One region of the Anaerotruncus rubiinfantis genome, then DNA from elsewhere that is predicted to be linked to it. Evidence: predicted binding sites of a transcription regulator. Region 1 holds the regulator's gene; the other holds the start of a gene.
What was found. Region 1 encodes HrcA, which represses chaperone genes, less so after heat shock. Its sites were predicted from a motif close to TGTTAGCACTCNNNNNNNNNGAGTGCTAACA; they were not measured.
Positions count from the first base shown of each region.

Region 2: the regulator HrcA is predicted to act here: its motif matches at 1,757-1,787, upstream of BN4275_RS15435 (co-chaperone GroES).

Region 1 is NZ_FKLA01000009.1:1,021,520-1,025,731, forward strand. It holds gene BN4275_RS10460 (hypothetical protein) at 1-1,183, opposite strand, end outside; gene BN4275_RS10465 (hypothetical protein) at 1,455-1,679, opposite strand; gene hrcA (heat-inducible transcriptional repressor HrcA) at 1,929-3,005, shown strand; gene grpE (nucleotide exchange factor GrpE) at 3,034-3,618, shown strand; gene dnaK (molecular chaperone DnaK) at 3,849-4,212, shown strand, end outside.
Region 2 is NZ_FKLA01000009.1:2,075,328-2,079,539, forward strand. It holds gene groL (chaperonin GroEL) at 1-1,374, opposite strand, end outside; gene BN4275_RS15435 (co-chaperone GroES) at 1,423-1,707, opposite strand; gene BN4275_RS15440 (GNAT family N-acetyltransferase) at 1,956-2,426, shown strand; gene BN4275_RS15445 (folate family ECF transporter S component) at 2,510-3,100, opposite strand; THF riboswitch at 3,164-3,261, opposite strand; gene ptsP (phosphoenolpyruvate--protein phosphotransferase) at 3,335-4,212, opposite strand, start outside.

The DNA.
Region 1 (4,212 bases):
CGTCCTCATTGAGATAGGGGACGTTCAGATCGAGCGTCGCGCGGGACACAGCGGAAATCTCCGGATTGCCCACAAAACTGCGGATAAAAGCGTCCTGGCCCGCGAACCGGCCGGCGTAATCGGAATGGTTCCATCTGGTGGAAAGCTTCGGATAGTAGATCTTTACATTGCTGTCTGCGGTAAAGTACAGTACCGCGAGGGTGTTGTTTTCATCCGTCCAGGTGACTTCGTTGTCTTCATTTTTCACAGGTTTTGCAACCATGCCGCCGTCGCCCGCTGAAAAGTCCCGGTCCCCGCGAAGCGTTTCATTTGTGAGGTAGAAAGCGGGGGAAAGAAAGGTGGCTTCGGCGCCTTTTGGCACGATCACCGCCCCGTTTTCCCGAATTTCCTTTTTGGCCTTAACCGTCACCTTTATCTGAATTTTGGTTTCGCTGTCGTCGTTCGTTTCCCGCAGAGAGATTTCCGCAAAGGATTTGCGTGTGCCGCTCAGCGCGGACTCCTGCGCCCCCGAAAAAACACTGTAGGCGTTATCGAGTTTCTTCTCAAGCCATTTGGCGGAGAGAACCTGTTTGCCGCCTTTCTCTTTGGCAATCCTGACCGAGAAAAACGCATCGTTCAGCGTGGCCGAGAACGGATAATAGTACACTTTGTTGTCCGAACGAACCGCGTCGTTGCCGGACGCGGCGGAAAGGAGCTTGGACGTTTTGTCCACGAACAGGCTGGACGCGTCCGAGGTCGGCGCAAGATATGCGCGCAGTTTCGCTTCGGCGGTATCCGGGACAGGTTCGGGCCCCGGTCCGGAAACGGAAAAATGCTCCCGGACGGAAACCTCATAGTTTCCGCCGCCCAGGCCGTTCACCGACATAACTTCCCAGCCGTCAAAGTCCGTTTCGTCTTCCACCCGGTCGCAGGAACCGAGCTGCTCAACCTGCGCAAGGGTATAAAGCGTGCGGTCTGCTATCGGGTCGCCGATGATATCGTCGCGGTAATAGTAGGAGATGGAACCGCCCGCGCCGATTTCAACCGTATCGCCGGGCTGCAAAATCTGCCCGGCTGAGAGGCCGCCAGGATGGTAGCTTGCCGCGGCGGCAACGGCAAGGCTGAAAGCGCCTGTGAAAATACAGGAAATGGCGGCAAGCATGAGCAGGCCGCGGAAGAAAGGATGCTGTCTGAGCCGGACCATAATAAAATCCCCCTTGTGATATTGTCCAGATCAGTATAGAAAAGCGCCGCGCTGCTGTCGATTTCCCATATTCCCAATTGCTTCTGAAATTGGGAACAGAAGGAAAATTTTGTCGAAATTTGTCGATTTTGAACAAAGAAAAACGGCCCCGGCAATTCGCTTCGGGAGCGTGTGAAAAGATTGTACGGGGATTGTAAGAAAAACGGAAAATTATATGACAACAGGAAAGCCCCGCCAATGGCGGGGCGAAGGTCCGGATCTGCTGGGCGGGTTACGCCACGGCCCATTTGCGCAGTTCCCGCAGGAAGGTGCGGTCGTCTGTGACGACTTTGACCGGCTTGCTGTAATCGAGCGCCATGAGACCGAGCACGGATTTTGCATCTGCGATGCTGCCGTCAACAGTGTGCACGCCAATATCCTGTGCGGACTGCATCGCTAGGAACATGAACTGGCGCAGGTCCTCCGCGGATTGGAGCATTACTTCTTTTGTGGTCATTTTGATAGCCTCCTTTTGCGTCAAAGCTGTTAAATATTTATCAATTTCTTGATATCATTAAACACCATCGGGATTAAAATGTCAATATACACAATTAACAAAATTGAATTTGCGCAAAATAGATAAAATTAGCACTCGAAATATATGAGTGCTAAAAATTCTGTAAACAATTCATGAATTCCGATCTCCCTTTCTTGACATCCTGAAAAAATGTGGTACATTATAGTTGTTGGCACTCGGAGATTATGAGTGCTAAGCGGACTTTGCTCAGTTGTGGAATGTGAGGTGTATGCGATGAAGCTCGACTTGAGAAAACTGAAAATCCTGACCGCGATCGTCGAGACTTACATCGATACCGGCGAGCCTGTCAGCTCCAAGATGCTGGCGCAGAAACTTGATATCAACGTCTCGCCCGCGACCATCCGCAACGACATGGCGGCGCTTTTTGATATGGGATTCCTTGAGCAGCCGCACACTTCCGCCGGACGCGTCCCCTCCCACCTGGGTTATCGGATTTATGTCGATCAGCTGATGCACTGCAAACCGCTGTCTGATGAGGAGCGCGGCGAGATTGACGCGCTTTTCAATGTGCATAACCCCGACCCGGACCGGCTTTTGGAGGATGCCGCGCAGGCGCTCGCGGATTACACCAACTGCGCGACCGTTTCCACCACGATCACACCGAAAACAGTGCGCGTCAAGCATATCGAAATTGTTCCGGCGGGCGTGCGCACGGTGGTCATCCTGGTCATCGCCTCGAACGGCGTCATCCGCGACAAGGTCTGCCGGGTGGATTTCGGCATCACCGCGGAGCTGCTCGAATTTATCAATAAGTTTATCAACGGCCGTCTGGTCGACAAATCGGTCAACGACATCTCCCAGTGGTACATCAATTCGGTTGCGGTCACGCTGGGCGAATATTCCCGGCTGTTTACCCCGATTCTGGCCACCGTTTACGAGCTCTGCAAAGAGATCGATGAAGGCCAGTTCTATACTTCCGGCGGGACCAACCTGCTGGGATATAAGGAGTTTTCCGATGTGGCGCACGATTTGCTGCTCACCATGCAGAACCGCGACCATCTGCTTGGCGTTATCGGCTCGAAGGACGACGCCGTTTTCATCACCATCGGCAAGGAAAACAGCCGAAGCGAGCTGGCCGACACGTCTGTGGTGGTCACCCGTTACTCCATCGGAAAGCAGAACGCGGGCGCGATTGGCGTAATCGGCCCGGTCCGGATGGATTACGCAAAGATTATCCCGCATCTTGAATATTTTTCGCAGACATTAGGGAAATTATTGGCGGAGACTTTTGAACAGGATGCGTAATAAAAACACATAGAAGGTAGGGAACAGATTGTCTCAGAAGCATAAGCATGAGCAGCCCATAGGCGAGGCGGACGAGGTCCAGGAACAGACGCAGCCGGAAGAAAAGACTCCGGAAGCGTCCGAGGAAACCGGGGAAGAAAAACAGCCGGAAGCGGAGCGCAAAGAGCCTGAAAAGACCGAGACGGAACTGCTGGAAGAGCAGGTTTCGCAGCTGGGTGACAAGCTGCTGCGCACGATGGCCGAGTATGACAACTTCCGTAAGCGCAGCCAGAAGGAGAAGGAAGCGATTTACCCGCAGGCAACCGCAAATGCGGTGGCGCAGTTCGTTCCGATCATCGATACGTTTGAACGTGCGCTCGCGGTGGAATGCGCGGACGCGGAGTTTAAAAAGGGCGTGGAGATGATCCTGCAGAACTTTAAGGATGTGCTCGAAAAGCTCGGAGTCGAAGCGTTCGGCGCTGCGGGCGAGCAGTTCAATCCGGATCTGCACAACGCTGTGATGCACATTGACGATGAATCGCTTGAGACGAACATCATCACCGATGTGTTTCAGAAGGGATATAAAATCGGCGACCGGATCATCCGGCACGCGATGGTCAAGGTCGCAAACTGACCAGGGGGCGCTTTTGAAAAGTCCCCTTTGAAGCCCCTCGGGGCTTTCGGTCCTGCCGCGCCGCGAAGATCTTAAAGTGTTTTGTCGACCTTTTTAAAGGCTGGGGACATGGGGGCCGGCCTTTCCCGCGGGCCCTGCTTCAGGCGGTTTTTTTGCTGCTTTTTCAAGGAAAAGAAAGCAGGCATTCACCACGTTAAAATTTATTCCAATATATATGGAGGGCATTCATTATGGGAAAAATCATCGGTATTGACCTTGGTACTACAAATAGCTGTGTAGCGGTTATGGAAGGCGGCGAGCCGGTCGTCATCGCGAGCGCGGAAGGCAATCGCACGACCCCTTCGGTCGTTGCATTCTCGAAAACCGGCGAGCGTATGGTCGGCCAGGTTGCAAAACGCCAGGCGATCACCAACCCGGACCGCACGATTTCTTCGATTAAGCGCCACATGGGCACCGATTTTAAGGTGTCGATCGACGGCAAAAACTACACTCCGCAGGAAATCTCCGCGATGGTCCTGCAGAAACTGCGTGATGACGCGGAAGCTTACCTCGGCGAGAAGGTCACCGAAGCGGTCATCACGGTCCCGGCGTATT
Region 2 (4,212 bases), 1.1 Mb from region 1:
ACCGGCATTGGTCGCAATCTGGCGGATCGGCTCCTCCAGTGCGCGCAGGACAATCTTCGCACCGGTGCGCTCGTCGCCTTCGAGCGACGGAAGCAACTTCTCAACAGCCGGAATCGCATTGAGTGGAGCCACGCCGCCGCCGGCGACGATGCCTTCCTCGACCGCGGCTTTGGTCGCGGAGAGCGCGTCTTCAATGCGCAGTTTCTTTTCTTTCATTTCGACTTCGGTCGCAGCGCCAACCTTGATGACCGCTACGCCGCCGGAAAGTTTCGCCAGGCGTTCCTGGAGTTTCTCTTTGTCATATTCGCTGGTGGTGGTTTCAATCTGGGCGCGGATCTGGGCGATACGATCCTTGATCGCTTTGCTCTCACCCGCACCGTCGACGATGATGGTGTTTTCCTTCTGGACAACAACCTGGCGCGCACGGCCAAGCTGCGGAACCTGGGTTTCTTTCAGCTCGAGGCCGATCTCTTCACTGATGACTTCGCCGCCGGTCAGGGTCGCGATGTCACGCAGCATCTCTTTGCGGCGGTCGCCGAAGCCCGGTGCTTTGACCGCGACGCAGGTGAAGGTACCGCGCAGGCGGTTGACAATCAGGGTCGAAAGCGCTTCGCCTTCGACATCCTCCGCGATGATCAGCAGCTTTTTGCCGGACTGGACAATCTGCTCGAGCAGCGGGAGAATTTCCTGGATGGAGGAGATCTTCTTATCGGTGATGAGGATGTAAGGATCGTCGAGGATCGCTTCCATCTTCTCGGTGTCGGTGACCATATACGGGGTGATGTAGCCGCGGTCGAACTGCATGCCTTCCACAACATCGATATAGGTCTCGGCGGTTTTGGATTCTTCAATGGTGATGACGCCGTCAGCGGTGACCTTTTCCATGGCTTCGGAAATCAGGCTGCCGATAAACTCGTCGCCGGAAGAAACCGAAGCGACGCGGGCGATGTCCTCGCTGCCCTTGATCTTCTTGGAATTGTCCTTGATCGCGTCAACGGCGGTGTCGACAGCCTTCTGGATGCCCTTTTTGATCGCCATCGGGTTTGCGCCGGAGGTGACGTTCTTCATGCCCTCGCGCACCAGCGCCTGCGCCAGCAGGGTCGCGGTGGTGGTGCCGTCGCCCGCAGCGTCGTTGGTCTTGGTAGCGACCTCTTTGACGAGCTGCGCGCCCATGTTCTCGTAAGCGTCGGAAAGCTCGATCTCCTTGGCGATGGTCACGCCGTCGTTAGTGATGAGCGGAGCGCCGAACTTCTTGTCGAGCACGACGTTGCGGCCCTTCGGGCCGAGGGTGATCTTAACGGTATCCGCAAGTTTATCGATACCGGTCTGAAGCGATTTTCTGGCTTCCTCGCCGTAACAAATTACCTTTGCCATGATGTATCTCTCCTATCAATTTTCTTTCTGGATCAATGGGTTTGGAACTTATTCAACGATTGCAAGGATATCGCCCTGGCGCAGGATGGTATATTCGGTGCCGTCCACCTTGACCTGAGTTCCGCTATACTTGCTCATCAGGACCTTGTCGCCAACCTTTACGGTCATCTTGACCTCTTTTCCGTCAACCAGCCCGCCCGGGCCAACCGCGAGCACTTCCGCGATTTCAGGTTTCTCTTTCGCGGAGCCGGCCAGGATGATGCCGCTCTTGGTGGTTTCTTCCGCTTCCACCATCTTTGTGACAACTCTGTCTGCCAATGGTTTAATCGTCATGATTCAATTCCTCCCGTGTTATAATAATTAATATTGACAAATGAAGAATTCTTAGCACTCTTTATCTTTGAGTGCTAAGACTATTGTAATACATTATTTTCAAAAATCAAGCCCTTTTTTTAATATTAACATTTTGGTCACAAAGTTTACGAAAACTTTTCTGTTGCATTTGTCCTGCCAATTTGCTAGAGTATAGGTATCTGCCGGTCCATTCAAGAATCCCCGGCGCAAAAGGAAGCGGTTTTATTATGCCTCCCATCCAAATTATCCCCGCGTCGGAAACCGATATTGATACAGTCTGCGGGCTTTATAAGGAACTTTTTTCGGCCATGGCTGACCTGCAGCCTGACAGTTTCCGGCACGCGCAGCAGGATCCGGCCTTCCTGCGGGCAGTGATCACCGGGAGCCGTTCCGACCTATTGGTCGCGCGCGACGGCAAAATGGCCGTCGGCTTCGCGCTCCTGCAGGAACAGTCCACCCCGTCTTACGGCTGCCTGGTTCCGCATCGGTACGCCTACCTCATGGACCTGGCCGTCCATGCCGCGCGGCGCGGCGAAGGGATCGGCTCCGCGCTCATCGCCGCGTCGGAAAGCTGGGCGCGGCAGCGCGGGCTCGACTATCTCGAACTCAACGTCCTGGAAGAAAATATTCGGGCTGCCAGCCTGTACGAATCCTATGGATTTTCCCCCACCATGCGCGTCATGCGAAAAAAGCTCTGAAAATGGAAAAAACCGGCGGCAAAAAAGCCGCCGGTTTTTTGTTTTTCCTCTGTGCCCGGCAGGAACGCATACCCAGAGCGTCCTCAGGCGGAATAATTGCGGCTGGGCAGCCGCAGGGCGCTGACCTGTTTGAGAATCACGTAGAGCAGCGCCGTCTCGATGGGGAGCATGATGATATTTTTCACAATACGCGCCGCAACCAGCGCCACAAACGCGTCGCCATACAGCATCGAAAGCCACAGCGGGGTCAAAAACAGATTGTTGACCACCGTGACCGTCAGCCTGGCCATAAATACCCGGGGAAGGGTGACCCGTTTGCGGTAAAGGAACAGCCCATACAGAAATCCAACGATGAATTCGCTGATCGTAAAGCCAGGGAAAAAGGCTCCGCCGTCATTTCGGGTGAAATATTTGAGGATGTCAACCACCGCGCCGAGCGAGCCGGTCAACACCGGGCCGTAAAGCATCCCGGAAAGCGCAATCGGCAGGAAGGTGAAACTCACCCGCAGGACCTGGCTGAAAAAGATGGTGAACTGGTTCAAGATCACGCTCAGGGCGGACAGCAGCCCGGAGCCAGTGAGCGACCGCAGATTTTTGAGCTCCGCCGCGGAATCACTCACCAGCCGCGGCAGGCCAATGAATTCCGCGGCAAGGTATTTGGATTTTTCCAGCATAAAAAAACCTCCTTTCATGTAACATCGTTTGCTACATGAAAAGAGGGAGATCTCTTTGGATGCAGCAGCGGGATGCGAAGCCAATACCGCAAGGAACCCTTTTCGTCCACCCGGCAACTCCCCGTCCGGGCGGCACTTAACGCACTGGCTTCTACTCTGCTTTGGGTATGCAACCATAATATCATATTTTTTTCAAAATGCAACCCCCGCCAGTAAAATTCACAGACCAGCGGTTCAATGCGCAGCGCGGACCCGCCTTCGCGCTTCGGAAAGGTCGACCGACTGAAGCTTTTCGCGGATCTCCAGGATCGCCTGCGGGGTGACCGAAAGCTCGGTGACGCCAAGGGCCAAAAAGGTCTCAGTCATCCCCGGGTCCGCGGCTGCTTCGCCGCAAATCCCACACCAGATCCCATTTTCGGCCGCAGCTGCGGCTGCCATTTCAACCAGATGCAATACCGCCGGATGACTTGGATCATAAAGCTCCCGCAGGCTGTTGTCCTGCCGGCCCACAGCCAGTGTATACTGGATGAGATCGTTCGTCCCAATGGAAAAGAAATCCGCTTCTCTGGCCAGCTGCCCGCTCAAAAGCGCCGCGGCCGGCGTTTCGATCAGCACACCGACTTCCAGCTTGTCCGAAAAAGGAATCTGCTTTCCGGCAAGTTCCCGCCTGCACGCAGCGAGCATTTCCTTCACCTGCCGCACCTGCGCCACCGACGAAACCATCGGCAGCAGAACCGCAAGGTTCCCATAGGCCGAGGCGCGCAGCAGCGCCCGCAGCTGTGGATACAGCAGGTCGGTCCTCCGCAGCAGGAAACGGATTCCCCTGCATCCAAGCGCGGGGTTTTCCTCCTTTGGCAGACCGAGCATCTCCCCCATTTTTCCAGGGTCCGGGTCAAAGGTGCGTACCACCACCCGGCCGCCGTCCATCCCTTCCGCGACAGCGCGGTAGGCCGCAAACTGCGTCTGCTCGTCCGCGTATCCGGTTTCCTCCCGAAACAGGAATTCGGTGCGCAGAAGGCCAACGCCGTCCGCGTCGTTTTCGAGCGCGGCGCCGAGATCGGCGGTGTGGCCGAGGTTCGCGTCGACTTGGATGGTGATCCCATCCGCAGTCC